DNA from 2 places in the Erwinia sp. AK-PDG3-5 genome. Region 1 is predicted to be linked to the other one. Evidence: predicted binding sites of a transcription regulator. Region 1 holds the regulator's gene; the other holds the start of a gene.

Region 1 (15,398 bases):
CACGATCGTCACCTGCTGCGCTCCACCACCGACGATCTCTACCTGGTTCACGATGGTCAGGTCGAGCCGTTTGATGGCGATCTGGAAGATTACCAGCAGTGGCTGAGCGATCTGCAAAAGCAGACCTCGGCGTCAGAGCCGAAGCAGGACAGCGCCAACAGCGCGCAAAATCGTAAAGACCAGAAACGGCGTGAAGCGGAACTGCGCACGCAGACTCAGCCGCTGCGTAAGCAGATCGAGAAGCTGGAAAAGCAGATGGAAAAGCTGAACACGCAACTCTCAGAGGCGGAAGCCAAACTGGCCGATGGCGACATCTACGATCAGAGCCGCAAAGCCGATCTCACGTTAGCACTACAACAGCAGGCTACGGCTAAATCAGCGCTGGAAGAGTGCGAGATGGAATGGCTGGATGCGCAGGAGCAGTTGGAAACCCTGATGGCCTCCTGATGCCACTCGTCAGAGGCGCGTTAATACGCGCCTCTGACGCTTTCCTGATTTACTGCGCGGCCAGACGCTGACGCAGCGTCGCAAGATCCTCAGTATTCAATAATTTGCCATTGAGATAACGCGTTTTCATTTCCCCGCCGCGCTCCTGCGCCCAGTTTTGCCCATCTTTAAGCGTTAATTCCCCGGCGGCATTACGATCGACCCGCAACAAGCCACGCGCTGAATTCTTCATGCCGCTGTCGGTTTTAGGCTGTTTAAAGATTTCACGCCCAACGCCATTCACTTCGCCGTAAGTCGCTTTCATCGCAAAGCCGAAGGTGTCTCGGGTGTTGTACTGGTAGGTGTAAGAGCCGACCCCAAACACCACGTTACTGCTGGCAAAGCCTTTGGCTTCCAGACGGCTGAGGATCTCATTCGCGCGTTCCAGGGTAATCGAGTCGCCATAAATCAGCCCCACATGCGGGTCCAGCACTTTGTAGCCCTTGCTGTTCACCGTACCGCCAAAGATTTCCCATAGCACTTCAACAGAGCCTTTTTGCTGGGCGGTTCGCGCGGGATCCGTCGCCTGATCATCACCCGTTCCACATAAGATTTCCACCGGGTTACCGCTGTCCGGGCGAAACACCAGCCGACCCTCACGCGCCATAATCTCCGGCCGCAGCTCGCGGCTGTATTCGGTCAGCACTTTCCAGTAATCCCAGGTATCCGACACCACAGAGACAAATCCCTGCGGGTAAAGCTCGGTGATCAGCCGGCGGAAGGTGGCGATTTCGCCCTGCTCTTCTCCCATGCACATCACGCTGTGCTCGGTAGCCGGAATGCTGCCAGCGATAAAGTAATCTTTGGCCGGCGTGTAGTAACGGCGGGCATACAGAATGGAAGGCAAACTGTCGGTGCCGGTAAAGCTCAGCAGATGCCCGACACCCGCCTGTGCGGCATCATGCAAGCCTGACATTCCCCGGAAGGAGAAGTCGTGGCACTGAAAATCGATATGGCTGCTATCGTCACAGGTCCGGTCCGCCCACAGTTGGCAAATCTGCCGGTAATGGCTGGCGACGGTGGCATTGGTGGACGATTTCCATAACTCCGCCGACATCACGCTTTCCAGGTAATTGACCAGCCAGAAAAATTCATCAACCGTGTTGGTGATGGTCAGCACCGGAATTTTCATCGGCACTTTGCAGCCTTCATCCAGACTTTTGATCTCCAGCGGCAAATAGCCTAAGCGGTGCAACGCACGAATATGATCAACGCTGACGTTGCCTTTTCCAAGGTAGCTGTCCATCAGCTGTTGATACTCATCCACCACCACCTCTTCTGGCTGGGCGAAAAACTTGTCGTTAAACAGATCGACCATGAACCACTGCAGAAAACCCTGCAGGCCAAAGAACACCAGACGGTCGTCGGCCAGCGGCGAATGGAAGAAGCGGTTTCCGCGTGGCGTGAAGTTGGAATAGACCTTGTTGGTGCCCAGCGGGTATTGCTCACGGTGCGAGGTCTTATAACCATCAATGGCCAGAATCGGATTAGTTTGCATGGTTATCTCCTTCGCGGTGGAATATTGCATCGCTATTAATCAGCTCGACGTGCGGCTGCGCAATGGCCGGATCGGCAATGGAAGTGGTGGTCCAGATATGGTCAATGCCCTGACACAGCAGATGATCAACCCCTTTAGTAAACAGGCCATGAGTGACATACAGGCTGACCGAGCGGGCTCCCGCCTCGCGCAGGACGGCTGCCGAACCGATAAAGGTGCCGCCAGCATCACACAGGTCATCGGCGATCAGCACATCGCGTCCCGCAACCTCGCCTTTCAGCAGTTCAAATCCACTTAACCTGCCGCTGGTGATATCTCTGTGCTTGGCCAGGATGCCAAAGTCGCTGGCCCCGACATGCTGAGCCAGCGCATGAATTTTTTTCAGCGCGCCAGCGTCCGGCGCTATCAGCATCATTCCCTGTTCCAGTTTGCTCATCAGACTGCGGCTATGTTGCAGGCAACGATGTTGTGGGATAGCCATCATGCGATCGAGGACACCTGCAGCCACATCACTGTGCGGGTCCAGCACTTTCACCCGGTCAAAGCCCAACTGATTGATGAAACCAGCAAAGACCTTTAACGCGAAACTGTCGCCATCTCGCATGTTGCGATCCTGACGGGCATAAGGCAACCAGGGCAGTTCGAGCGTCGTTAACGTCAGGGTGTAGCGTTGGCGAGCAGCATCCAGTAACTGCGCCACAAGCATCAGATCGTCCATGCTCTGCATTGCTGTCGCCCGCAGCGTCAGCACGTTTGCCTGTGAACGCAGTGGTGGAAGCAGGTGAGCCCAGACCGCACCATCAGGAAAGCGGCCGGTATCGAATGCCGTTTCCTGACCATCGAGGGTTAATGAGAGTTTCATCATTGTCAGACTCCTTTCAGTTATGATTAATGTCTTAGAGACATTTATATAATTGTCTATGAGACACTATTAAGCAAGCGTTTGATTTCCATTTCGAGTAATAAACACATAACCAGCTGATTTAACACATATTAAAACATCCTTTACGCAGCGGTATTTGAATGACGCGCAGCAGACTGATAATGTGTCTTTGTGACACTTCTTCGCAGGTAATCCCATGACAGCAGAACAGCAGTATCTGGCCGGCTATGATCCCAGCCGCTATCCCACGCCCATTGTCACCGTCGACAGCGTTCTGTTTACTCTCTTTGACCAACGACTCTGTGTGTTGCTGGTGCAGCGTGCCAACCATCCGCAGCAAGGTTTTTGGGGGTTACCGGGTGGGTTTATTGATTTAACGCGTGATGACTCAACCAGAGCCACAGCAATGAGGAAGTTGCAGGAGAAAACGGGCGTGATTCCACCCTGGCTGGAGCAATTAGAAACGTTTTCTGGCCCCGACAGGGATCCGCGCGGCTGGAGCCTGACATCGGCCTGGTATGCGTTGATCGCGGCAGAGAATTGCCAGTCGGAAAGTGATGCCATCAGTGATGTGCAGTGGCAGCCAGTGGCAGAGCTGGCGTCGAGGTCAAATATTGCCTTTGACCATCAGCAGATTATTGCCGCCGCTTTGCAGCGATTACGGCAGAAGACGCTCTATTCCTTGCTGCCGGTGTACTGCCTGCCCGCAGCATTTACGTTGACTCAGCTTCAGGATGTCACCGAAACGATCCTTGGCCAAACGGTGCAGCGCAAAAGCCTGATCCGCCGGTTTGAGGCTTCTGAGATGTTTGAAGAAACCGGCGAAAGCGTGGCCACCGGTGCGCGAAAAGCGAAGCTCTATCGCCTGAAAGCCGGCGCCGATGTCCGCAACTTCTCGCGCAACCTGATGGCCGCTGACTAATTCACAGCCCTCAGCTTTCAGCGCGGTAAAAAGGCTTGTCACCCAGGATGGTGGCGCGATGCATGATCCTTCGCTGCGGCAGATAGTCGGCGTTGGCATAATGCTGCGTGACCCGGTTATCCCAGATAGCAATATCGTTCTCCTGCCAGCGCCAGCGGACCTGAAACTCCGGTTTGGTGACATGGGCAAACAGGAAGTTCAGCAGCGCATCGCTCTCCTTCTGGCTGACATCCACAATGCGCGTGGTAAAGCCTTCGTTGACGAATAACGCCGACTTGCCGCTGACCGGATGGGTGCGGATCACCGGATGCAGCAACGGCGGGTTCTTCTCGACCGCCAGCTTCCAGCGCGCATGCTCCTCTTCACTGCCACGATGCTTAAATTCCTGAAATGACTTGGTAAAGTCATGCTCGGCCTGTAATCCGCTAAGCAGCACCTTAAAGGGTTCAGACAGCGCCTCATACGCGGCAATGCCGCTGGTCCACAGCGTATCACCACCCGTTTCCGGCAGCTGTTTGGCCGCGAGGATCGCGCCAGCTGGCGGCGCGGCAATAAAGGTCACATCGGTGTGCCAGTTATCGTTGTCCGGCGGATTATTGTCATGGGTATCCAGCACGATAATCTCTTCCACACCCGGCGCGTGAGGATAAACCGGGTGGATATGCAGGTCGCCAAAGCGGGTGGCCAGCGCACGCTGCTGTTGAGGCGTGACCGGCTGATCGCGGAAGAATAAGACCTGATGGCGGATCAGCGCATGATAAAGCTGTTCGAATTGTGCATCGCTCAGCGGACGGCTGAGGTTGATGTCGGAAACCTGAGCGCCGATATTCGGGCCCAGCGCGGTAATCGTCAGTCGTTCGTTCATGAGTGTACTCCGTGCCACGGGGTTAAGCGGCGCTGAAGCGCTCGCAGCCCCAGCTCAAGGGTGAAAGCGATCAGGGCGATGACGGCAATGCCGGCCAGCACCACATCGGTCGCTAAAAATTCTCCGGCGGACTGCACCATAAAGCCCAGTCCACGCGTGGCGGCGATCAGCTCAGCGGCCACCAGCGTCGACCAGCCCACGCCCAAACCAATGCGCAGACCGGTGAGGATTTCAGGGAGTGCGCCAGGCAAAATCACAAACCACAGCACCTGCCAGCGGTTGCCGCCCAGCGACTGGGCCGCGCGAATGCGTACCTGCTGGGCGCTTTTCACCCCAGCCAGGGCTGACATCGCCACGGGGGCAAAAATGGCCAGGTAGATCAGCAGGATTTTGGAGGTCTCGCCAATGCCAAACCAGATCACCATCAGCGGCAGATAGGCCAGAGGCGGAACCGGACGATAAAGTTCGATCAGCGGATCGAGAATGCCGCGTGCGGTTGCACTCAATCCCATCAGAATGCCTACCGGCACGCCGATAATCACCGCGGCAAACAGCGCGATCAGGATGCGGGTCAGACTGGCGGCCAGATGCTGCCAGAGCGTGGCATCCATAAACCCCTGAGAACTGGCAATGGTCAGCAGCTGATGGAACACCTGCTGCGGCGCAGGCAGAAACAGCGGCGCAATCAGTTTCAGCGCCGTGACGCCCCACCAAATCGCGAGGATCACCAGCAAAGTCGCCGCACTCAGCGTGATCTGGCGGCCAAAGGGCCAACGCAGACGCACGCGGCGTGGCACGGTTTTTTCGGTGGATAACAGGCTCATGAAAACACCTCGCGTTGCTGGAAGACCTGGCCTAAAACGTATTCTCTGCGCTCAATAAACGCCGGATCGGACTTGATGGATCGGCAGGACTCGCCAGCGATATAACGACGGCCAAAGTCGAGAGGCAGTCGTTCAATCACCCTTCCCGGCCCGGGCGACAGCAGGATCAGTTCACTGGCAAGAAACACCGCTTCTTCGATATCGTGAGTGATCAGCAGGATCTTCTTGCCGCTCTCCTTCCACAGGGTTAGCAGCAGTTCCTGCATCTGCTCGCGGGTGAAGGCGTCAAGCGCGCCGAAAGGTTCATCCAGCAGCAACAGCTGCGGGTCCGCGGTCAGCGCCCGGGCAATGCCCACCCGCTGGCGCATGCCGCCGGACAGCTGCCAGATAAAGCGCTTTTCAGCGCCTTCCAGCCCAACCTTCTTCAACATCTGGCGAGCCACTTCGCGGCGCGCGTTTTTCTCGACGCCGGCCAGCTGCAGGCCAAAAGCGACGTTATCCAGCACGTTGCGCCACGGAAGCAGCCCTTCATGTTGAAACACCACGCCGCGTTCTGCGCCCGGCCCGGTGACCGCCTTGCCATCCAGCATAATGCTGCCGGATTCGGCAGGCAGAAAACCGGCAATCAGATTCAGCAGCGTGGTTTTGCCACAGCCTGAAGGTCCCAGCACCACCAGCAGCTCACCAGAATCAATCGACAGGTTGATATCCTGCAGTGCGAGGTGCCCTTCATAGCGAGCCGTAAGATGCGAGACCGTCAGCATGGGAACTCCTTATTGCGTCGCGAGAGGTTTAACGAAGCGATCGGTAACGTAATCGCTGTAATCGGTGGCCGCCTGCGGCACCTTACCCTGCTCTTTCAGGAATTTAGCGGTATCGACAATCGCCTTATCGACCGGCTTCCCAAGTTGTTCAACCTGCTGCTGGGCGGTGAGATAGGTATTGCCTTTCACCAGACCGGGAACCTGTTGTTCCGGCACGCCGCTCAGACGGGACAGTTTGCTCAGGTTGTCGCCCTCTTTCAGCCACTGCTCGGGATTATCGATATAGCCTTTCTGTGCCGCGAGCGCGCTGCGGGCAAAGGCGGTGACCACTTCCGGGTGTTTCTGCGCAAAATCTTTCCGCACTACCCAGACATCCAGCGTTGGCGAGCCCCATTTTCCGACCTGATCGGAATCAGTCAGCACCTTGCCGGTTTTTTCAAGTTCGTTAACCGCAGGTGCCCAGACGTAGGCGCCATCGATATCTCCACGCTGCCAGGCAGCAATAATGGCAGGAGGTTGCAGGTTGATAATTTGCAGCTGATCGGGACGGATGCCCCAATGCTTCAGCGCGGAGAGCAGACTGTAGTGGGTGGTGGAAATAAACGGCACGGCGATGCGTTTGCCGATCAAATCTTTCGGGGTTTTGATGGTGTTTTTCACCACCATCGCTTCAGAGTTACCCAGCTGAGAGGCCAGCAGGAAAACTTCGATCGGTACCTGCTGGCTGGCGGCTACGGCCAGAGGGCTTGAGCCGATGTTACCAATCTGCACATCGCCGGAAGCCAGCGCACGCACCACGCTCGCGCCGCTGTCGAATTTACGCCAGTCGACTTTCGCCCCGCTCTCTTTGGCAAAGGTGTTGTCGGCCTGAGCGACTTTCGCCGGTTCGGCAGAGGTTTGATAGGCTACTGTGACATCTACCGCCTGGGCGCTAAGCGCGAACAGTCCGAGTGATGCCGCAATAAGAGTAAGAGTAAATTTTCTTGCCATAATGTCTTCCGCCGCACGTTATTGTTTGAATAACGCCTTTGTAACCGACAGTGACCATCGCAAGAAAGTAATTAGAAATTATCTGTTATAACTTTTCATCCTTAGATCAAATGCGGGGTTCTTTAGCCATAATCCGGGTTTAGCCCATAAAAAAACCACCGGCAGAGAAAGTGCCCCTCCAGGGAGCAGCATACCTGCCGGTGGTTCATGTTGCCGGGCGGGGAATTAATGCCAGATCAGCAGCACGCAGGCCGCGGTCAGGATCCCCATAAAGACATTGAATATCGTCCACGCGCGGCGGCTACGCAGAATACGGCCAATTAGCGAACCGAAGCCCAGCCAGATCACGCCGGAAACCACATTCACCAACGCCATACCGGCGCTGATAGCGAGCACCGAACCGCGATAGGCTTCACCGGCGAGGCTAAAGCTGGCCACCGCGCCCAAGGCCATCAGCCAGGCTTTCGGGTTAATCAGCTGTAGCAGGCCGCCTTGCCAGAACGGCATCGGCGCGGCGGGTGCCGTTTCGGTGTCCAGTTTCTCGTATTTCGCGCTGGCAATTTTCCATGCCAGCCACAGCAGATAGGCACTGCCGCCAATTTTCAGCACCAGATGCAGCGAGGGATAAAGCAGGATCAGTCCACCAATGCCAAAGGCGACCATCAGCAGCATCACCTGCATGCCGATCATGATGCCAATCAGCAACCACAGCGAGCGCAGAAAACCAAAGTTGGCGCCGGAGGCGGTCAGTAACATATTATTAGGGCCTGGCGTGATGGCAGCGACCCATAAAAAGCCTAACATCGATAAAAACAAACTCAGTTCCATATGAAACGGGTGCTCCTCACCCCCTGACCAGAAACGAACTTGTCGAAGCTAGCAATGTGACAGAGATCCTACAAGCATTTTGAACATGAATTTTAATCACTCAGCAGCCGCCTCTTTTCAGCCCTTAACCGGCATGAGCAATGCGCACCTGCAAACGCTTCTGCCGCGCCTGGTTCGCCGTCGGATTAACCTAAAACCTCACTGGCAACGCCTGACGTTGCCGGACACGGATTTTATCGATCTGGCGTGGAGTGAAGATCCTGCAGGTGCCAGACACAAGCCGCGGATGGTGCTGTTTCACGGTCTGGAAGGCAGCGTAAACAGCCCTTATGCCCACGGGCTGCTGGAAAGCTGTCAGGCGCGAGGCTGGCTGGGGGTGGTGATGCATTTTCGTGGCTGCAGCGGCGAGCCCAATCGCCTCCACCGGATTTATCACTCTGGCGAAACCAGCGATGCCACCTTTTTCCTTAACTGGCTGCGTGCAGAGTGGGGGCAGGTTCCCACCGCCGCCGTTGGGTTTTCGCTGGGCGGGAATATGCTGGCCTGCCTGATGGGCGAGCAGGGCGCAAACTGCCTGCTGGATGCGGCGGTGGTGGTATCGGCCCCGCTGATGCTGGAACCCTGCAGCCAGAAGCTGGAGCAGGGATTTTCCCGCGTTTACCAGCGCTACCTGCTCAATCTTCTGAAGCAAAACGCTGAACGCAAACTGCTTGCCTGGCCTGGCACCTTGCCCATCGATCTGACTGAGCTTCGGGCGCTGAAAAAGCTGCGTGATTTTGATGATGCCATTACCGCCAGGGCACACGGTTTTCAGGATGCGACGGATTACTACCGTCGTTGCAGCGCGATGCCGTTATTGCCCGGCGTGGCAAAACCGCTGCTGATCATCCACGCCAAAGACGATCCTTTTATGACCGACGAAGTGATCCCCACGCCCGACCTGCTGCCTGCGTCAGTGACCTATCAACTGACCGAATATGGTGGCCACGTGGGGTTTGTCGGTGGCACCTTACGCAATCCGCAAATGTGGCTTGAGCAACGCATTCCTCAATGGCTTTCAACCTGGCTGGACAACTAACGTGATTATTCCCTGGAAAGAGCTCGACGCTGACACCCTCGATAACCTGATTGAATCCTTTGTCCTGCGTGAAGGCACCGACTACGGTGAGCAGGAACGCTCGCTGGAACAAAAAGTGAAGGATGTTCGCCGCCAGTTAAGCAGCGGCGAAGCGGTGCTGGTGTGGTCTGAACTGCACGAGACGGTCAATATTATGCCGCGAGGTTCCGTGACCGGTTAAGTGGCAAAGATGACACCCGTGCGCGAAACATGGTACCAATGCGTGATCGATGTGACTTTTCTCAGGGAGGTATGCGCATGTCAGCCAAACATCCGGTTATTGCCGTCACCGGCTCCAGCGGGGCGGGAACCACCACCACCAGCCTGGCCTTCAGAAAAATCTTCCAGCAGCTGAATCTGCATGCCGCCGAAGTCGAAGGCGACAGCTTTCACCGTTATACCCGTCCTGAAATGGATATGGCGATCCGTAAGGCGCGCGATATGGGCCGCCATATCAGCTATTTCGGCCCGGAAGCCAATGACTTCGCCCTGCTCGAACAGACCTTCGCGGAATATGGTCGTTCAGGCAGCGGCAAATCCCGCAAATATCTGCACACCTATGATGAAGCGGTACCCTGGAATCAGGTTCCGGGAACCTTTACGCCGTGGCAATCCCTGCCGGAACCGACAGACGTGCTGTTTTATGAAGGGCTGCATGGCGGCGTGGTGACGCCGCAGAACAATGTCTCCCAGCAGGTTGATTTGCTGGTTGGCGTAGTGCCGATCGTTAACCTGGAGTGGATCCAGAAACTGGTGCGCGATACCAGCGAACGCGGCCACTCACGCGAAGCGGTGATGGATTCGGTGGTGCGATCCATGGAGGATTACATCAACTTTATTACGCCGCAGTTCTCCCGCACGCACATTAACTTCCAGCGTGTGCCGACCGTAGATACCTCTAACCCGTTCGCGGCGCGCGGTATCCCGTCGCTGGATGAAAGCTTTGTGGTGATCCATTTCCAGGCGCTGGAAGATATCGACTTCCCGTATTTGCTGTCGATGCTGCAGGGATCGTTTATCTCGCACATTAATACGCTGGTGGTGCCGGGCGGCAAGATGGGACTGGCGATGGAGTTGATTATGGGGCCGCTGGTGAAACGTCTGATCCAGGGTAAGAAAATAGAGTAAGCCCCGCGGGAACGGGGCTTAAGGCGGCGATGGGATGACTTACGCCGGTAACTCAATCACTTCATAGCTGTGGGTGATTTCCACGCCTTTGCCCAGCATCAGTGCGACCGAGCAATATTTCTCAGCGGAGAGATCAACGGCACGCGACACCGCTTTATCGCCTAACGCCACGCCGGTGACGATAAAGTGCAGATTGATGTGGGTGAACAGGCGTGGGGCCTCTTCACGGCGTTCGGAGCTGAGCTTCACTTCGCAATCCTTTACGTCGTGGCGGCCCTTCTGCAGAATGGAAACCACGTCGATTGCGCTGCATCCGCCCGCGGCCATCAACACCATCTCCATCGGGCTCGGGGCTTTATCGCCCGCATTTCCGTCCATCAGAACCTGATGCCCGGATGAGGATTCTCCCAAAAACGTTAACCCTTCAACCCACTTGACTCGAGCCTGCATAACAATTTCCTCTAATTCATTCAGTTATCGCCAGATTACGCTTTAGCCAGAAAAACGGCAATGCGGCAATTTTCGCACTATGCTGAAGCGAGACAACACAAGACACTCGTTGAAAGCTGTGCTACAAACAAAGCTGTAATATTTTCGTCAGTACTCTACAGGCACGACGAAACGAATCGCATAACGAGCCAGGCTTTTAACAGAGGCCCGAATAAATTTCCTGATGGGAAACGCTTGACTATTTCAACGCCTGGCAGGGAACTCTGCCCCTGTATTTAGGCACGATTACAACAGAGGATAACAGCGAATGGTTCTCGGCAAACCGCAAACAGACCCGACACTTGAATGGTTCCTGTCTCATTGCCATATTCATAAGTATCCATCCAAGAGCACGCTGATTCATCAGGGTGAAAAGGCAGAAACCCTCTACTACATCGTCAAAGGTTCAGTAGCGGTGCTTATCAAGGATGAAGAAGGCAAAGAGATGATCCTGTCTTACCTCAATCAGGGCGACTTTATTGGCGAGCTTGGCCTGTTTGAAGAAGGTCAGGAGCGCAGCGCGTGGGTACGCGCGAAGACAGCCTGTGAAGTGGCTGAAATCTCCTACAAAAAATTCCGTCAGCTGATCCAGGTTAACCCTGACATTCTGATGCGCCTGTCTGCACAGATGGCGAATCGCTTGCAGGTCACTTCTGAGAAAGTGGGCAATTTAGCTTTCCTCGATGTGACGGGTCGCATCGCGCAGACCTTGCTGAACCTGGCAAAACAACCGGACGCCATGACGCACCCGGATGGGATGCAGATCAAGATCACCCGCCAGGAAATTGGGCAAATCGTTGGCTGTTCTCGTGAAACAGTGGGACGCATTTTGAAGATGCTGGAAGATCAGAACCTGATCTCGGCACACGGTAAAACTATCGTTGTCTACGGCACGCGCTAATCGGCTCTGATCCACGGCGCAACACCTGGTGTTGCGCCTTTTTATTTGGTGTGGAGTGATGTGGCGTCGACTGATTTATCACCCGGAGATCAACTACGCATTGCGCCAGACGCTGGTGCTCTGTTTACCGGTAGCGATGGGATGGCTGCTGGGCGACTTGCAAAAAGGGTTGCTGTTTTCCTTAGTCCCTGCCTGTTGCAACCTCGCTGGCCTTGATACTCCTCATAAGCGCTTTTTCAAACGCCTGATCGTTGGCGGAATCCTGTTCGCCTTCAGCAGTTTCCTGATCCAGTACCTTGCCGGTCACCACGTTCCCCTGCCCGTGATCCTGTTTTCGATGGCGATGCTGCTGGGCGTCACCGGCGAAATCAGCCCGCTGCATGGTCGCCTGCTGCCCGGCTCGCTGATAGCCGCAATCTTCACCCTTAGCCTGGCAGGACGCATGCCGGTGTGGGAACCGCCGATGCTCTACGTGCTCGGCACCATCTGGTACGGCGTGTTCAACTGGGTCTGGTTCTGGCTGTGGAAAGAGCAGCCGCTGCGGGAAACCTTAAGCCTGCTCTATCGCGAGCTGGCGGGTTACTGCGAAGCGAAATACACCCTGCTGACCAAACTCACCGATCCGGAGAAAGCCCTGCCTCCGCTGCTGGCGCGCCAGCAAAAAGCGGTCGACCTGATCACCACCTGCTATCAGCAGATGCATATGCTGTCAGCCACCAACAACAATCACCACAAGCGGCTGACCCGCGCGTTTCAAATCGCGCTTGATTTGCAGGAGCACATCTCCGTCAGCCTGCATCAGCCGGAAGAAGTGCAAAAGCTGGTGGAGCAAAGCCATGCCGAAGCGGTGATCCGCTGGAATGCGCAGACCATCGCCGCCAGGCTACGTGAACTGGCCGACGATATCCTCTACCACAAGCTGCCCGAGCGCTTCACCATGGATAAGCAGCTTCAGGCGCTGGAGAAGATCTCACGGCAGAATCCGGATAACCCCGTCGGCACCTTCTGCTATTACCACTTCAGCCGGATTGGTCGGGTGCTGCGTACCCAGCGTCCCCTTTATCAGCGCGATTTGATGGCTGACCGGCAGCGCCGACTGCCGCTGCTGCCGGCTATCAGAAGCTATTTGTCGCTGAAATCGGCCGCCTTGCGCACCGCCGCCCGCTTTGCGGTGATGCTGACCTTTGCCAGCTCGCTGGCGCTATTCTTTAATCTGCCCAAACCCTACTGGATCCTGATGACGGTCATGTTTGTCAGCCAGAACGGGTACAGCGCAACCCGCGTCCGTATTCAGCACCGTGCGCTGGGCACGCTGGCCGGGCTGGTGATTGCCGCAGTAACCCTGCGCCTGCAGGCACCCGAATCCATCGTGCTGCTGGTGATGCTAGCCATTACCCTTATCAGCTACCTGTTTATCCGTAAATTCTACGGCTTCGCGATGATTGGCTTTACGGTCACCGCAGTGTATTCGTTGCAGCTGCTCTCGCTTAACGGCGCAGACTTCCTGCTGCCGCGTTTACTGGATACGCTGATGGGTTGCCTGATTGCCTTCGGGGGCACCATCTGGTTGTGGCCGCAATGGCAAAGCGGGTTGCTGCGGCAGAATGCGCATGACGCGCTGGAAACCTATCAGGATGCGCTGCGGTTATTGCTGGGGAATGAACAGGACCCGGTGAAGCTGGCCTATCAGCGTATCCGCGTTAATCAGGCGCACAACGCTCTGTTCAACTCGCTCAATCAGTCGATGCAGGAGCCAGGCTTTGATCCCAGCTATCTGGCGGATATGAAACTGTGGGTGACGCACAGCCAGTTTATCGTCGAGCATATCAATGCCATGACCACGCTGGCGCGTGAACACACCATGCTGACCTCGTCGCTGGCGGAGCGTTATCTGCAGGCCTGTGAGATTGCGTTGCAGCGTTGCCAACAGCGGCTGGAGTATGACGGGCCGAGCTCAGAAGCGAACGTGCTGGATACGCAGATGGAGTTGAATCAGGGGCCGGTGACCATCCTGGAAAGGCATGTGAAGCGGATCCTGGGGCATCTCAGCGTGATGCACACCATCTCGTCACTGGCGTGGAGCGCGCGGCCGCATCATGGACGCTGGTTGTCCCGGCGGTTAAGGAAGTCGACGTAAGCAGAATGGTGCAGAGAAGGACAGTCGCGGATCGGGAGCTGAGCCACTCAGCTCCCGTTACTGTCGGTTAAGTCAGGACTTTTTCGACGGCTTTGGCGAAGCGCGCCATGCCTTCTTCAATGTCGGTCGGCTCAATCACCAGCGATGGCGCAAAGCGGATCACATCGGTCCCGGCATTCAGGATCATCACCCCTTCAGCGGCGGCGGCATTCAGAATATCGCGCGCTTTGCCGGCATGTTGTGGCTTCAGCGCCGCACCAATCAGCAACCCTTTACCGCGAATGTCGCTGAACAGATCCAGCTTCGCGTCCAGCGCTCTCAGCGCGGTGACAAACTGCTCACGACGCGTTTCCACCCCGCTCAACACCGCTTCGGTATTGATGATATCCAGCGCGGCTTCGGCAATGGCACAGGCCAGCGGATTTCCGCCGTAGGTGGTGCCGTGCACGCCAGGCGACATGGTGGAAGCAATCTCGTTGGTGGTCAGCATCGCACTGACCGGGAAACCGCCGCCCAGCGCTTTCGCGGTGCTGAGGATATCGGGCGTCACGCCGTAATGCTCATAGGCGAACAGCTTGCCGCTGCGGCCCATACCGCTTTGTACTTCATCCAGCACCAGCAACGCCTGATGTTCGTCACAGAGTTTGCGCAGCCCCTGCATAAATTCGACGGTCGCGGGCATCACGCCGCCTTCACCCTGAATCGGCTCAACCACAATGGCGCAGGTGTGATCGTCAATTACCGCTTTGACCGCGTCCAGGTCGTTGAACGGCACATGCACGATATCGGCAGGTTTCGGCCCAAAGCCGTCAGAATATTTCGGCTGGCCACCGACAGAAACGGTAAACAGCGTGCGGCCATGGAAGCCGTTGTGGAAAGCGATGATTTTGCTTTTGTACGGCGAATGGCGTTTAGAGGCGTAATAGCGGGCCAGCTTGAAGGCGGCTTCATTGGCTTCAGCACCGGAGTTCGCGAAGAACACGCGCTCGGCAAAGGTGGCGGCGATCAGCTTGCTGGCAAGGCGCAGTGCGGGTTCGTTAGTAAACACGTTGCTGGTGTGCCAGAGGGTTTCACCCTGAGTTTTTAACGCTTCCACCAGCACCGGATGGCAATGTCCCAGCGCGGTGACCGCAATCCCACCGGAAAAATCGATGTACTCTTTGCCCTGCTGATCCCAGACACGGCTCCCTTTGCCTTTCACCGGCACAAACTGCGCTGGTGCATAAACAGGCAATATCACTTCATCAAATGTCGCCCGCGTCACCGCTAATTTATCCGCTGCCATTGACTACCTCATCATTTGTAACGTTGCAGAAAAGTGAAATTATAATCATAAAATATGCATAATAAATCACTTAAAGGCAATTTATTTCCGCGTAAGAAAATTCGCCAGCAGCTGATGCCCTTGCTCGCTAAGGATACTTTCCGGATGGAACTGCACGCCCTGCAGCGGCAAATGACGATGGCGGAAGCCCATAATCTCGTCCGGTTGCCCGTTTGCAAGGGTCCAGGCGGTGATTTCAAAGTCATCGGGCAGCGAGCCGTTTTCCACAATCAACGAATGGT
Region 2 (15,398 bases), 220 kb from region 1:
AACACGCACTGATCGTCCCGCCTTCACGCTGTCCTGCCCTCGTCCCGATCCGTACACATTCTGATTAATCCTCATGCGTAGGAGAGATTCCCCGCGCCTGAAAAAAAAAGAAAGGATCTGGCAGATGAAAATGAACAATGCCAACTTAAAACTTGCCCGCGATCTGGCCATCGCCAGCGCCGCAAAACAGAGCCTGGACAGCACGCTGGCCAGAATGCATACCCAGCGTCAGGGCCTGACCCTGCAAGAGGCCGCAGAGCGCCTCGCCCATTACGGCAAAAATCAGGTGGCGAACGAGAAGGCGCCACATGCCATTCGCCAGCTTTTTCAGGCGTTTAACAACCCCTTTATCTGGGTGCTGATGGTGCTGGCCGGCATCAGCTTTGTCACCGATTACATTTTGCCGCAGCGCAAAGGCGAAGAAACCGATCTGACCGGCGTGCTGATCATGCTGATGATGGTGATGCTGAGCGGGCTGCTGCGTTTCTGGCAGGAATACCGCACCAATAAAGCCGCCGAAGCGTTGAAGTCAATGGTGCGTACCACCGCCACGGTGATCCGCCGCAGCAGCGCCTCGGCGCAGCCGGTCAGAAGTGAAATTGCCCTGCAGGATGTGGTGCCAGGCGACATTATCTTCCTGTCGGCGGGCGACATGATCCCGGCTGACGTAAGGTTGCTCTCCTCCCGCGACCTGTTTGTCAGCCAGGCGGCGCTCAGCGGGGAGGCCATTCCGATTGAGAAATATGACGCGATGGCCAACATCGCCGAGAAAACCGCTGCCGGAAGTAGCGATGACGCCGACCTGCTGTCGATGCCAGGCATCTGCCTGATGGGCACCAACGTCGCCAGCGGCACCGCAACCGCCGTGGTGGTGGCGACCGGTGGCGAAACCTGGTTTGGCTCGCTGGCGAAATCAGTGGTGGGTAGCCGTCCGCAAACGGCGTTCGACCGTGGCGTCAACAGCGTCAGCTGGCTGCTGATCCGCTTTATGCTGGTGATGGTGCCGATTGTATTGTTTATCAACGGCTTTACCAAAGGTGACTGGTCCGATGCGCTGATGTTTGCGCTGGCGGTGGCGGTGGGGCTGACCCCGGAAATGCTGCCGATGATCGTCAGCTCCAACCTGGCGAAAGGGGCGATTGCCATGTCCCGTCGCAAAGTGGTGGTGAAACGGCTGAATGCCATTCAAAACTTCGGCGCGATGGACGTGCTGTGCACCGACAAAACCGGCACGCTGACGCAGGATCGCATCATTCTGGAACAGCATCTGGATGCCCACGGCCGTAATAACGACAAGGTGCTGCAGCTGGCCTGGCTGAACAGCCGCCATCAAAGTGGCATCAAGAACCTGATGGATAAAGCCATCCTCAGCTTCAGCCAGGGAAACCAGGCGGTCGCCGGACTGTGGCGCTACCGTAAAATTGATGAACTGCCGTTCGACTTTGAGCGTCGCCGCCTGTCGGTGGTGGTCGCCAACGAACACAATCAGCAGCAGCTGATCTGCAAGGGCGCGGTGGATGAGATGCTGGCGGTGGCCAGCTGGTGGCTGGACGGCGGCGAAAAGCGTCCGCTGGATGAAGCCGCACGGCAACAGTGGCGTCAGCAGGCAGAAGAGTGGAATCAGCAGGGCTTCCGCGTGTTGATGCTGGGCGAACGTGAGCTGGGAGAGAATCCGCTGACGCTGCCGTTGAGCAAAGCGGACGAGCGTGAGCTGACCATTTGTGGGCTGCTGACCTTCCTCGATCCGCCGAAAGAGAGTGCCGGCGAAGCGATTGCTGCGCTGCAGGAAAGTGGCGTGGCGGTGAAGGTGTTGACCGGCGACAACGCGATTATCACCAGCAAAATCTGCCGTGAAGTCGGCCTGAACCCTGGCGAGCCGCTGTGCGGTACCGAGATCGCCCGCCTTAGCGATGATGAGCTTTACCCGCTGGTGGAAGCGCGGACGGTCTTTTGCCGCCTGACGCCGCAGCAGAAATCACGCGTGCTGCAGGCGCTGCAGTACAACGGCCACACCGTCGGATTCCTCGGCGATGGCATCAACGATGCGCCGGCGCTGCGCGATGCGGATATCGGCATTTCGGTGGATACCGCCACGGATATCGCCAAAGAGTCCGCCGATATTATTCTGCTGGAAAAAAATCTGATGGTGCTGGAACAGGGCGTGATTAAAGGCCGGGAAACCTTCGGCAATATCATCAAGTACCTGAACATGACCGCCAGCTCCAACTTTGGCAACGTGTTTTCAGTGTTGATCGCCAGTGCCTTTATTCCGTTTTTACCGATGCTGGCCATTCATCTGCTGATCCAGAACCTGATGTATGACCTGTCTCAGCTGGCGCTGCCGTGGGACAAAATGGACAAGGCGTTTTTACGCAAACCGCGCAAATGGGACGCGAAAAACATTGGTCGTTTTATGCTGTGGATGGGACCAACCTCGTCGCTGTTTGATATCACCACCTTTGTGATTATGTGGCACGTGTTCGCCGCCAACAGCGTCGAGCATCAGGCCCTGTTCCAGTCGGGTTGGTTTATTGAAGGGCTGCTGTCGCAAACGCTGGTGGTGCATATGCTGCGCACCCAGAAAATCCCGTTTATTCAGAGCCGTGCGGCGCTGCCGGTGATGATAGCGACCGGGCTGGCGATGGCGTTGGGGATCTATATTCCGTTCTCACCGCTGGGGCATGCGGTCGGTCTGGTGCCGTTGCCATGGTCGTACTTCCCATGGCTGGTCGCCACGCTGTTCGGTTACTGCGTGGTCGCGCAGGCGATGAAACGTGTTTATATCCGCCGCTTCGGCCAGTGGTTCTGAGGAGAAACGCATGAAATACGCTAACGTGGTGACCACCATCGTGCTGTTCTTTGTCGGGCTGCTGATTTTCTCCAGCGGGCTGCTGATGATCCTCAGCATGTAATGCAGTCAGGGCGGATCGCCGATCCGCCCTGATTTTTTAATCCCGTGGGACCTTCACAAACCGCAGGTAAATAAAGCGGATCACAAAGTATTCAATCGCACCCAGCAGCAAAAACCACAGGCAAAATACCAGCGTATACAGCTGGCCGATATCACTGAGATGGAACATCGCCATCAGGCGGTACGTCAGGCTCAGACCAAACCACGGCGCGGGCAACAGCAGGGCCGAGAGCATGCCCAGCATCAGGGTGCTCATCGGCATCAAAAAGGTCAGAAACGGGTTATTCATGGGGCGTCCAGTCGGGTCATCAGCGGCCATTTTCCAGCAAACTCGCTTCAGGTTCAATCCTTACACCGCCAGCGCGCGTTTCACCTCTTCCCGCATCCACTCAATAAAGCTGCTGCGCTTCTCCGAAGGGTGCAGATCTTGCCGCCAGAGCAGGTGAATCGGGCGGCGTCCACCTTTGCCCGCTGAGCGTGATGACCACCGCCCAGTTTGAAACCGGCAAAGTTTACCGGGTCTGGTAACGCTCAAGGGGCGGATTTGCCGATCTCCGCCCCTTTTTCTAAACAAAAAAAAACCATTTCCTGCCCGCCATATCCCTCATTTCCGCTGGCTATTCCCCCAACGCCTTCAGGGATGTGACCGTTAACACAGTAATTCTTTTAGCCTTTTTGATTAAAAATTTACCGCGAAATTAGCATTCGTTAAAAAGTATAGCCAAGGCTATACTCAAATCCCTGATTTTGTTGTCTTTTTTTTTGCGAAACCCCGTGATAGGATGCGCTTCTTGTTGAGCACCCGCGCTTATTTTTTCGCCGGGACCTCTGTTTTTGATGCCTGAAGGCGTCCAGGGTCCTCAAACCGGTATAACTACAATGAACATGTACGCAACAATGATTTTGGCCTTTGGCATGTCGATGGACGCGTTTGCGGCGGCCATCGGTAAAGGTGCCAGCCTGCATCGTCCCTCATTGAAAGAGGCGCTGCGCACCGGCCTGATTTTTGGCGTTATTGAAGCGCTGACTCCGCTGATTGGCTGGGCAGTGGGCATTGCGGCCAGCCGTTACGTTATGCAGTGGGATCACTGGGTGGCCTTCACGCTGCTGTTTGTGCTCGGCGCCCGTATGATTTGGGAAGGGTTCCGCAAAAAAGAATCGGTCGAAGACGCGCCCCAGAGCCACAGCTTCATGTTGCTGGCCACCACTGCGGTGGCAACCAGCCTCGATGCTATGGCTGTGGGCGTTGGCCTGGCCTTCCTGCAGGTGAACATTGTCACCACCGCGCTGGCTATCGGCGCATCTACCATGGTGATGGCATCAGCCGGTATTTTGCTGGGGCGTTTCCTGGGCCCGGTGATGGGCAAATGGGCCGAGATCTTTGGTGGTGTGGTGCTTATTGGCATCGGTAGCAGCATTCTGGTTGAACATTTAGGCCTCTTTGCCTGATTTCCCTCCTCTTTCCCCTCTTGCTGTCGGTGGGCTGCGGCCCGCTTGTTTAACCTTCGTTTACGTTCCCCTTTGCATACTACCCGCCAATTTTGTGATCTGGTTCAAATTTATTTGCCTGAAAAACGCGCTTCTTGTATACTTTTTTTGCGTTTTACTAACAAAAGTTTAATCAGGTAGCCGAAATGAAAAAATTCTTTAAACGTGTGTTGCACAGCTATGTTGAAGCGTTCAAACACGTGCCGCCAGGCGCCATGTCTTAATGGTTCCGGCCAGACACCCTCGATAGCCTCGGTCAGGGACCGACCGGTGGTTATCACTTTCTTCTGTTCTTCACTGCCTTCCGCTCTCCCTAAAAATCTTCTTACGCCTTCTGAACCCGTCCAGCTATCGGGCGATTTGCTGTGCCTGTCGATCGCCGCATTGTTAGCGTAAATGGAATAAAGTTACGTGCTGGCGGGTGATTATCTTTCCCCTATTATCATTCAAGCTGTCTCCATCCAATCCAATGAGGAATTCAGCATGACAACGTTAAACAACAAAGTGGCTATCGTAACCGGCGCTTCGCGCGGTATTGGGGCGCAGATTGCTCTGCGCCTCGGTGAAGAAGGCTTTAACGTGGTGGTCAATTACGCCAACAGCGCGAAGGAAGCCAACGACGTGGTGGTGCAGTTGCAGGGGCTGGGGGTGGATGCGATGGCGGTTAAGGGCGATGTTTCTCGCTCGGATGATGTCGCCGCACTCTTTACCGCCGCCGAACAGAAGTTTGGCCGCATCGATGTGCTGGTGAACAACGCGGGCGTGTTGAAAACTCTGCCGCTGATTGAGCACTCCGATGAGCTGTTTGCCCAGACCTTCGCCATCAATGTACAGGGGGTGTTTAATACCCTTCGTGAGGCGGGGAAACGGCTGGCGGAAGGCGGACGCATCATCAATCTCTCCAGCTCTGCCATTGGCTTAAATATGCCTGGCTACGCGATTTATAACGGCAGCAAAGCGGCGGTCGAAGCCTTTACTCACACCTTCGCCAAAGAGTTGCGGGGTCGCCAGATCACCGTGAATGCCATCGCGCCCGGCCCGGTGGCCACTGAACTGTTCCTGAACGGTAAAAGCGACGAGCTGATCCAGAACCTGGCCAATCTCAACCCGATGCAGCGCCTCGGCCAGCCGGATGATATTGCGGCGGTGGTCGCCTTCCTGGCCAGCGAACAAAGCGGCTGGATCAACGGCCAGGTCATTCGCGCCAACGGCGGGATGGTCTGATTTATTTCCCCCATCGCGCATTTACGCCTTACACTCATTAAGTACCGCGTTAAGGGTCACCGTGGGGCCTGGTGGCCTCACTTGTTTTCGACGGATTGAACCCGACTTGTCTCAAAATAGTTGTGTGAAAAGAAGGTGTTAATAGATGGAATTTAAAGATTATTATGCCCTGCTGGAGGTTGAACCGACGGCAGATTTGAAAACCATTAAAACGTCGTACCGTCGGCTGGCGCGAAAATACCATCCCGATGTCAGCACCGAAGCCAATGCCGAAACGAAATTTAAAGAGATGGCAGAAGCTTACGAGGTTCTGAAGGATAGCGACAAGCGCGCTGAATACGACAATCTGCGCTTACACCGCGACGATCCCCGCTTCTCACAATCCGCACCGGACTTCGGTGGCGGATTTGGTCAACATTCTCAGGGTAATACCGGTGACTATTCTGACTTCTTCGAATCCATCTTTGGCCGTCAGGGCGGTGGATTCCAGGGGCAGACGCGACGTCATCCACCAAGACGAGGTCAGGATTTGGAAATGGAAGTGCCGATGTTCCTTGAAGAGACGCTGGCCGGCGACAGCCGCAACGTCTCCTTCACCCTGCCAGTGCTGGATGAGTTTGGTCGCCAGACGGATGAAATAGCAAAAACCCTGAAGGTGAAAATCCCCGCAGGCGTGGTCGATGGCGAGCGTATTCGCCTGAAAGGCCAGGGCGTGGCGGGCAGCCACGGTGCGGGGAACGGCGATTTGTATCTGGTGATCCGCGTGGCGCCGCATCCGCTGTTTGAAGTCGATGGGCAGAATTTGCAGATTGTGGTGCCGCTGGCTCCGTGGGAAGCCGCGCTGGGCGCGACGATTCAGGTACCAACCTTGACCGGAAAAATCGCGCTGACCATCCCGGCGGGCAGTCAGAACGGCCAGCGAATGAGGGTCAAAGGCAAAGGCCTGGTCAGTAAAAAAGGCAGCGGCGATCTGTTTGCCATTTTAAAAGTGGTGATGCCGGGCAAAGCCGATGAGCAAACGGCCGCTCTGTGGCGTGAGTTAGCGGAGAAGGCCGCCTTCGAGCCGCGCTCAGCATGGGAGAACGCATCATGAGTGAACATGTCCGCTATACCGTGATTGAGATTTGCCGTTCGGTGGATATTTCCCCTGAAGATCTGACGGAAGTGGTGGGGCTTGGGGTGATTACCCCGCTGGAAGTGACGCCAGGCTGGATTTTCGATTATCACGCGCTGCGTAGCCTGCGCAAAGCACGGCAACTGCAAATTGAGCTTGAGCTGGAGTGGGCGGGTATTGCGATGGCGCTGACGCTGATGGAGAAGGTGGAGCATCTGGAGAAAGAGAACGCCCATCTGCAGCGCCAACTTGAGCGGCTGCTGCACACCCATTAATTTTCCGGTGTGGCGAAGTGTTCAGGGTCGGTTTGCCCGACCCTGATTTTCATTAATCCTGGCTTTGATATTCATCCAGCGTGGCGTTCTGGCACGCTTCGGGACTCTGACGCGCTTCCTTCTTCTGGTTTTCATTCAGGTTCATCCAGGCGGCGATCACCGTTCTGGCTTCATCTTCATCAAACTCCGGTTTTTCCTGCGCGGAAGGCGACTGACCGCGTGCATCCAGCGCTTTCAGTTTGGCAATGTAGCTGTCCACAGAGCCGCTGGTTTTTTCCTGGGTCACTAACGTACACAGATTGGCGATATAGCCCTGAGCCGGATCGTCAGAGTCATCTGCGGCCTGCGCCGCGCCGGTTGCTGCCATTATGGCGAGCAGCATTAGTGCTTTTTTCATACCTGCTCCTTGTGAAAGGGGTGAAGTTAACGCATCTTCCATCAGGCAGCCTTTAAATTGCAACTGTTTCAGCCTGCTCGCCAGTGTCGATCGGATTGATGACAGAATTTCATTCAGACTCTTTTAAAGATTCAGGATCGCACGATGGTGGGTTGTGCCGCTCTGTTGCTGTGCTTCAGCATTGGCCTGGACCAGGTCACGGTGGGCATCGATACAGCATTAAGCCTGAAGCAGGCGACGACAAGCTGGAGCGGATTAAATACCTTCGCCCAGCGTGCGTCTTATTTTTCCAGCGCGCCGAGAGCCACAGTCAGTATATATATGGGCGTTCATGGCTGGATGGGAATTATTGGCTAAAGGATTTATTTAACCTTTTCTGGCATGGCAGAAGAGTGATGGCTTGAAATTAACCATTTTTCGCCATTCCAGGCATAGGTAAAGGTATAGCGAGCCGCTGCCTTGCTGCCATCTTTAAAGGTGAAGGTGTAAGTTCCGCTATCAATCGCTTTATTACAGCCAATACGAATAGTACGGCTATCAATATGGCCAACCGGTTTTTTCGCCAGGAAGTCTTCAAAATAATGAATGCGCTCTTCATCGGTCAGACGGACCTGATTGGAAAGTGTTGGCAGTAATACTGCATCTGAAAGGTAGTTTTCAGAGACTGTTTTTGCGTCGCCCGTTTGCAGAGAAGCGTTCCAGCGGTCGAACATTGATGCAACTTCCTTTTCGTTCATCTTAACGCAACCATGACTTTCCTGCGCAAAGGCAGCCGATGACGTCAGCACACCAGCAATAATAAGACCGGTTATTCCAGCTTTCATTTAATTCATTCCCATGATGTTTCATTAATTTTGTTTTTTCGAAGGGAACGGTAGCAACAGTAGATTAAACGCGGAGTAAACCTTTCCAGATGGCTAAACGGGTGCGGGAATATTGCTGATTTAGATCAATTTCATTCTCTTTTTTTAATTTAATTATCGTCAAATGATATTATCAGAAATGGGGTGTCGGAATTATTAAGTTTCCGCCTGTGTAATAGCCGTGGGCAACATTATTTTTACAGAAGGGGGATAAATGAAGACAGCCACATAGTGTGGCTGCCGGTAATCCTGTAAGAATTAGTGCTGAATCAATTTCCTGACCCAGGCAATAATCTCGGCATCTTTACCCTGTTCAAACAGGCAGTGTTGGAAGCGTTTACCACCCACGGCGGTTTTTACCAGTTCCGGGTCGATGGCCCGCAGCGTATCCAGGTAGTTTTCCTTGATCACCGCACTCTTCACCTGGTTCAGAATACCTGCGTTACGCACCTGAGGCTCTTTACGGTCAAGCGGATAGCCTTCGCCTTTGCGACCGGTGAAGGCCTTCTCAAAGATATAACGCACGTTCAGCTCCGCGCCCCAGCCAAAGCCTTTAGCAAAAGGTAACGACAAGGCGTTGCCGTTATTGATCTGCGCAAACAGGAAAGCGTCAGCCGGATCGATACAGTAGCCGCACACCACGCCCGGATGGATATTAAGTGACATTAATGCGCCCTGCCCGGTGCCGCAACCCGTGACGACAAAATCTACCGCTTTAGCATTCAGCAGGATACTGGCCATGATCCCTAAGTGAATATAGGTCAGATGGTGGTCCTGATCGTCCTGCATACCCACGTTAAACACCGCATCCTTGTTGTCTTTAGCGACCGCTTCCAGCTGGGCTAACACCAGCGCATTTTTCCCCGCCTGGCTGTTTTCCATCATCAGTGCAATATTCATATTTACTCCCATTTAAGGCTTATTCATTCAAAAAAAGGGTAGAAGGGGCTAGCGGGCAAGCCAGCCGCCATCTACCGCAAGGGTATATCCGTTAACGTAGTCAGACGCTTTAGAGGCCAGGAAAACCACCGGGCCCATCAGGTCCTCCGGGGCGCCCCAACGTCCTGCCGGAATGCGATTAAGAATGTCTTTGTTGCGCGTTGGGTCTTCGCGTAACTGCTCGGTGTTATTGGTAGCGATATAGCCGGGTGCCAGCGCGTTAACGTTGATGCCATGCTTCGCCCATTCGTTGGCCAGCTCGCGGGTCAGGCCCATCACCGCGCTCTTCGAGGCGGTATATGACGGCACGCGAACCCCGCCCTGGAAAGAGAGCAGGGACGCGATGTTGATAATTTTTCCGCCGTGGCCCTGTTTAACGAACTGACGGGCGACCAGCTGGGACAGAAAGAACAGCGTCTTGATGTTCACATTCATTACGTCGTCCCAGTCCTGTTCGCTGAAATCCAATGCCTCATCGCGGCGGATGATCCCGGCGTTGTTGACCAGAATATCGATTTGCCCCATCTCGCCGACCGCGCGCTCAAGCAGCGACGCCAGTTGATCCTGTTTGCCCAAATCGGCATTCAGACTCAAAAAACGTCGACCTGCTGCCGTGACTTCCTTAGCGGTTTCTGTGGGTTCACTGCGGTTTATGGCGACAATGTCGCACCCGGCTTGCGCCAGGCCGACGGCCATACTCTTCCCCAGTCCGGTATTGCACCCGGTGACCACGGCGACCTTGCCGTGGAGAGAAAAATCGTTAAGGATCATGCGGTTTTCCTTTATTTAAAGATAGACATGCAGGTATTCCACCAGGCATAAAATCGCCATCGCCTGGCCATACGGCATCGACGTCAGCGGGACCTGGCGGTAGTAATCAAGGTTTTTGCCCATTGCGGTGCCAAAGGAAACCTGGGTCAGTTCCCCCTCGGCATTGATATGCTTAATCAGTCCTTTCAGCGCCTTTTCCGCCACAGCGATGTAGCGGTCGTCGGCATAATGGCAGCGAGCAGCTTTCAGCATGCCGAAGGCAAAGCCCGCGGTGGCGGAGGCTTCCAGATAGGAGGTCGGATCGTCCAGCAGCGTGTGCCACAGGCCGCTCTCATGCTGGCAGCTCTCTAGCGCCGCCAGCTGGCTGGCAAGCACCTGCTGAAGATAACGCCGGGTGGCGTCTTTCTCCGGCAGATCCAGCAGCTCAAGGAATTCCGGGATGACAATGGTCAGCCAGCTGTTACCGCGCGCCCAGCGGGCATTGGCAAAGTTGTGGTGGCCTTCAAACGTCCAGCCGTGGAACCACAGCCCGCTCTGGCGATCCATCAGATACTGGGTATGCAGCAGGAACTGATATTTCGCCTCTTCAATGTAGTCCGGGCGGTTCAGCAACTTGCCAATCTTCGCCAGCGGCAGCACGGTCATCATCAGCGTGTCGTCCCACAGCTGCTGATGGTTTTCCTCTGCCAGCGTAATGTGTTGCAGACCGCCGCAATCGGTACGCGGCATCTTGTGCACTATCCAGTCGGCCCAGCTTTCCAGATAGGGCAACCAGCGTGGGTCTTTACTCTCTTCATAGCGGTAAGCCAGCGTCAGGAACGGGCAAACGGTGTTGACGTTGCGGGTGGTGGAACCCTCCGCGAAGCGGTCGCTAAACCAGTCATCAACGATTGCCCGCAGACGGTCATCACCGGTCTGGCGGTAGTACTGATGAATACCGTACAGCCCGATGCCATGCGTCCACTCCCAGCCTGCCCAGCCTTTAGTATCAATTACCCGTCCGTCATCCAGTCTTAACAGGAACTCGCCAGACTCATCGGTAATGTTCACCAGGTTATCCACCAACTTATTGATCAGCTGATGTAATTCTTTACTGGAGATAAAGCGGTCCGGCTGGCGGAGCAGTTCGCTGTGTTTTACGGGATAGACCAACATATTTTTTTGTCCTCGAATATTCAGGGATGACGGGTTAACTGACTGGCGACAGGTTCAACCAGCGGCGTGACGGGCAATGGCGTCACAGCAGGCTTGTTGCGGTTGAGGTAGCCAATATTGTTGTTGCCCCACAGCGCTTCGTACGGCAGTCCGGCAAGCATCTCGACGGTTGCCCGGGCCTCAGGGGTGATATTGCCGGGTACCACATTGCCGGCTGCACGCATTTTCTCGGTCTCTTCACGCAGCGTCTGATGCGTTGCCAGGTTGAGTTTGAAGCGCAGGGAGATAAAGAAGCCGAAGCACAGCATCACCAGCGTGCCGCCACAAAGGATGCCGAGAATAGCCTCGCTGACCGTTGAAGTTTGCGTGCTGCTGCCAGCGACAAAACCGGAGAGCTGCATCAGGATGCCGACCAGCATCACCGCGCCAGCCTGGGAGGCTTTGCGGGTCAGGGTCATTATTCCGGCGAAGATACCCTCACGACGTTGTCCGGTGATCACTTCATCGACGTCAGAAATGTAGGTGTAGATGTTCCATGGGACATAGTTGATACCGCCACGGCCCAGTCCGGCAAGGCCCGACACCAGCAGCAGCAGCGAGAACACATCGTTCAGGCCAGCGTAATGCAGCACGCCGTAGGAGAGGGTGCTCAGACCGAAAAGCACCACCACGATGCGGTAAGAGGGAGCAGGTCCAAAACGGATGCACAGCGGGATCATGCCCATCACGGCGATAAACTGCATGATCGCCATGGTGCCCATCAGATTGGAAGCCAGGCTGGCGCTCTGCATCAGCACGAACACCACGTAGTAGGTGAACACCGCATTGAACACGTCCTGAGCGATATAGCCGCCGAGATACATGCCGAGATGTTGGCGGAAAATGCGCACGCGCAGCGTGGAGGACAGCTCAATCTTCAGCCGTGAAAGGCTTTGCCAGAGCGTCAGTTTCTGCTGCTCGGCTTCCAGTGCGGCAGCGGATTTTTTCTCGGCCGGCCGTTCCCAGGTGTTGAACCACACCAGCGTCAGCACGATGGCGCAAATCACCGAGAACACCAGGCTCGAATAGAAGAAGGAGATCACGTTATCTTTGCCGAAGTAGCTCAGCAGCACGCCCGGCAGGAAAGCTGCCAGAATGGCGGAAAGCTGCGCCAGGGCGATACGTGCGCCAGAGAATTTGGTTTTCTCTTTGAAATCATCGGTCATTTCCGGCACCAGCGTTTCGTATGGCACCAGAATTGAGGTGTAGACCACTTCAAACACCAGATAGGTCATCAGGTAATAGACGTAAGTCATATCGCCGACCCACATCAGGCTGTAAGTGAAGACCAGCGGGATACCGGTCAGAATGAAGAATTTGCGGCGACCAAAGCGCTTGCCCAGCCAGGTCGAACCGAAGTGGTCGGTCAGATAGCCCATCAGCGGGCTGACCACGGCGTCCAGCACGCGGGCCATGGCAAAGATGGAAGTAGCTTCAATGGGGCTGAGCCCGCAGAAGGTGGTGTAAAAATAGAGAAGCCACGCAGAGGTTAGCGCCATGGTGCCAGCGCCGAGAAAATCTCCTGATCCGTAGGCTAAATAAGTTAGCGTTCCTGGTTTACGTATCTTCATAGTGCCCATCCTGGTTAGACAATTGTCAGACCCGGCCTTATGTCGGGGATGAGCTAAGTTAGAACCAGCACGCACAGAAAACCTTTGCGATTTTGCCAGGTTTGAGGAGGTTGTGACATTAAAAAGAAGAAACCGGACACCGATCTCACCAATTTAATAAAATGCCGTTTCATTTTTATTGAAGTGCCGTAGTGAGGGGTGGGTTTGGTGCGGTTTTTCTTCTTTGCGCTTCTTTACCTGTCACATCCGCTGACAGACTTTTTTATCCACTATGGTTAAGCCTTGTTTATGCTGATTTTTCTTCTCCCTTTTCCTCATTTGATAAGGATTAACCTGTGTCGAACATCCTTCGTGGCCTGGTCTTTGCCAGCCTGCTAACCGGTTTTTCTGCCACGGCGGCGGAGACCACACCGACCTACGGGCCGGAACTGCAAGGTTTTGATTTCCCTTACCCTATTCAGAAATTCGATTTCACCTCGCAGGGTCAGCCGCTCAGCATGGGCTACATCGATGTGCAGCCGACAGGCCAGGCCAACGGCCGCACTGCGGTGTTGATGCACGGCAAAAACTTTTGCGGCGTGACCTGGCAGGATTCGATCGATGCGCTGAGCCACGCCGGTTACCGCGTCATAGCCCCGGATCAGATTGGTTTTTGCACCTCCAGCAAACCCGCCCATTACCAGTACAGCTTCCAGCAACTGGCGCTGAATACGCAGAACCTGCTGAACAAGCTGCATATCGACAAGGTCACGCTGGTGGGCCACTCAACGGGTGGGATGCTGGCGACGCGCTTTGCGCTGATGTATCCGCAGGAAGTGCAGAAACTGGTGCTGGTGAATCCGATTGGTCTGGAAGACTGGAAAGCGAAGGGGGTGCCGTGGCGCAGCGTCGATGACTGGTATCAGCGCGAGCTGAAAACCTCAGCGGCCAGCATCAAAAAGTATGAGCTGAACACCTATTATGTCGGTCGCTGGAAGCCAGAATACGACCGTTGGGTCACCATGCTGGCCGGGTTGAATAACGGATCGGGCCACCAGATTGTCGCCTGGAATTCGGCGCTGCTGTACGACATGATTTTCACCCAGCCGGTGTACTACGAGTTCAAAAATCTGAAAATGCCGACCGCGCTGATGATTGGCACTTCAGACACCACAGCAATCGGCAGCGATATTGCCCCGCCGGAGGTGAAGGCAAAAATCGGCCATTACAATCAGCTGGGCAAGCAGGTTGCCGCGTTAATTCCACACTCCACGCTGATTGAATTCCCGGGAATGGGGCACGCGCCGCAGATGGAAGAGCCGGCGAAGTTTAATCAGGCGCTGATCAAAAATCTGGATCAACGTTAACGGCACTGCGACGTACAGGCCTGCAGGCAAGACTGTATTTTGGCACCACAGCCACTGTCATCATTGCGCTGACACTGGCTGTTCTGCACATAGCAATTTTGCTGGCACAGGCTGACATCACACTTTGCCGCCACCGGTGTAGCGATAATATCCTGCTTGGGCGGCACTAACGGCAGTTGAGACATTTGCGAACAGGCGGTACCTGAGAACGCCAGCGCCAGCAAGGCCAGAATGCCAGTCATCTTCATCGTTATTTCCCCAGAAAAAATCATGCAAAAGCGATACTGACAGCATAGATAGCCTGGTCAAAAACGCGAAGATTATCGGGCTGATATGCGACGACGGCCGGATGAAACCGTTGGCGGTAATTCTTCTGCCATCCTGGCGCTGTACTATGATTATCAGCGTGGCCTGAGTGCTCACACATTACAGCCTCACTCCGGCCCCAACGCCCGCAAGATCCTTCCGGCCTGATCCGCCGTTAGCGGGTAATCAAAGAAGCGCTGATAGAAATCCTGGGTGGTTTTCACCATATCGAGATCCGGGAATAACGCCGGATGCAGCCGCTTTGCCGCCCATTGGATTTGCAGCGCGGCTTCGGTACCGTAGCGATCCCAGGGGAAAACCCCGGCCGGGTTTTGCCACACCCGGTGGTTTTTTACCGCCTTCAGGTTGCTGAATAATGCCGCGTAATCGGAGTCAGTAATAGCACCTGCACCGGCACCAATAATGATGATATCCGGCTGCCAGAACAGCACGTTCTCCGGCGAGGTTTCCTTCATATTGCCGCTCACTTCCTCGGCTGCATTGCGCCCGCCGGCCAGTTTGATCCAGGTATCAATCAGCGTATGGCTGCCATCCACTTTTAACGGATGAAGTGATTCAATATGCAGGACGCGCGGGCGCTGGTCAGCCGGCAGCGCCGCCGTTCTGGCCTGAATCGCGGCAATATGCTGGTCCAGGTAGGCGTTGTACGCCTGCGCCCGCTGACGCGCTTTCTCCGTCCCGACCACTTCAGCAGTGGTCAGCAGGGAGCGCTTCATGGACGGGAAGTCGTCAAAGCCCATCACCAGCGTTGGCAGGCCAGCCTGGCGATAGGCGGCGGCATCGCCATCTTCTGCTGCGACAAACACGGCATCCACTTTTCGCATCAGCAGCGCTTCGCTCTCGAAACTGCGGCCATGCACCGACAGCGCCTGATTTAACGACGGCTGGATTTTAAACATCCACGGCCGGTCTTTGGCGTGATTTACCGTTGCCACGATCCGGTCGCCCGCACCCAGCGTCATCAGCAGCGAATGGTGT

The links. The regulator CRP, encoded in region 1, controls carbon source genes, mostly activating them, when cyclic AMP is high. The targets are predictions, from matches to a motif close to ATGTGANNNNNNTCACAT.
Region 2: the regulator CRP is predicted to act here: its motif matches at 4,453-4,470, upstream of azuC (stress response protein AzuC).

The regions. Positions count from the first base shown of each region.
Region 1 is NZ_CM165967.1:443,098-458,495, reverse strand. It holds gene AC1UKS_RS02020 (ABC transporter ATP-binding protein) at 1-447, shown strand, start outside; gene AC1UKS_RS02015 (nicotinate phosphoribosyltransferase) at 497-1,984, opposite strand; gene prs (ribose-phosphate diphosphokinase) at 1,974-2,849, opposite strand; gene AC1UKS_RS02005 (NUDIX hydrolase) at 3,064-3,789, shown strand; gene tauD (taurine dioxygenase) at 3,800-4,654, opposite strand; gene tauC (taurine ABC transporter permease TauC) at 4,651-5,478, opposite strand; gene tauB (taurine ABC transporter ATP-binding subunit) at 5,475-6,242, opposite strand; gene tauA (taurine ABC transporter substrate-binding protein) at 6,252-7,232, opposite strand; gene AC1UKS_RS01980 (LysE family translocator) at 7,458-8,060, opposite strand; gene AC1UKS_RS01975 (hydrolase) at 8,146-9,138, shown strand; gene AC1UKS_RS01970 (YheU family protein) at 9,140-9,358, shown strand; gene AC1UKS_RS01965 (phosphoribulokinase) at 9,436-10,305, shown strand; gene AC1UKS_RS01960 (OsmC family protein) at 10,345-10,755, opposite strand; gene crp (cAMP-activated global transcriptional regulator CRP) at 11,063-11,695, shown strand; gene AC1UKS_RS01950 (YccS/YhfK family putative transporter) at 11,754-13,832, shown strand; gene argD (bifunctional acetylornithine/succinyldiaminopimelate transaminase) at 13,900-15,117, opposite strand; gene AC1UKS_RS01940 (aminodeoxychorismate synthase component II) at 15,199-15,398, opposite strand, start outside.
Region 2 is NZ_CM165967.1:226,207-241,604, forward strand. It holds gene mgtA (magnesium-translocating P-type ATPase) at 125-2,809, shown strand; gene AC1UKS_RS00975 (DUF1158 family protein) at 2,949-3,200, opposite strand; gene mntP (manganese efflux pump MntP) at 3,791-4,360, shown strand; gene azuC (stress response protein AzuC) at 4,546-4,623, shown strand; gene AC1UKS_RS00990 (SDR family oxidoreductase) at 4,883-5,623, shown strand; gene cbpA (curved DNA-binding protein) at 5,769-6,716, shown strand; gene AC1UKS_RS01000 (chaperone modulator CbpM) at 6,713-7,012, shown strand; gene AC1UKS_RS01005 (hypothetical protein) at 7,065-7,409, opposite strand; gene AC1UKS_RS01010 (hypothetical protein) at 7,554-7,766, shown strand; gene AC1UKS_RS01015 (SgcJ/EcaC family oxidoreductase) at 7,772-8,233, opposite strand; gene AC1UKS_RS01020 (RpiB/LacA/LacB family sugar-phosphate isomerase) at 8,531-9,172, opposite strand; gene kduD (2-dehydro-3-deoxy-D-gluconate 5-dehydrogenase KduD) at 9,221-9,982, opposite strand; gene bglB (beta-galactosidase BglB) at 9,998-11,137, opposite strand; gene AC1UKS_RS01035 (MFS transporter) at 11,158-12,747, opposite strand; gene AC1UKS_RS01040 (alpha/beta fold hydrolase) at 13,083-14,093, shown strand; gene AC1UKS_RS01045 (hypothetical protein) at 14,090-14,341, opposite strand; gene AC1UKS_RS01050 (ABC transporter substrate-binding protein) at 14,528-15,398, opposite strand, start outside.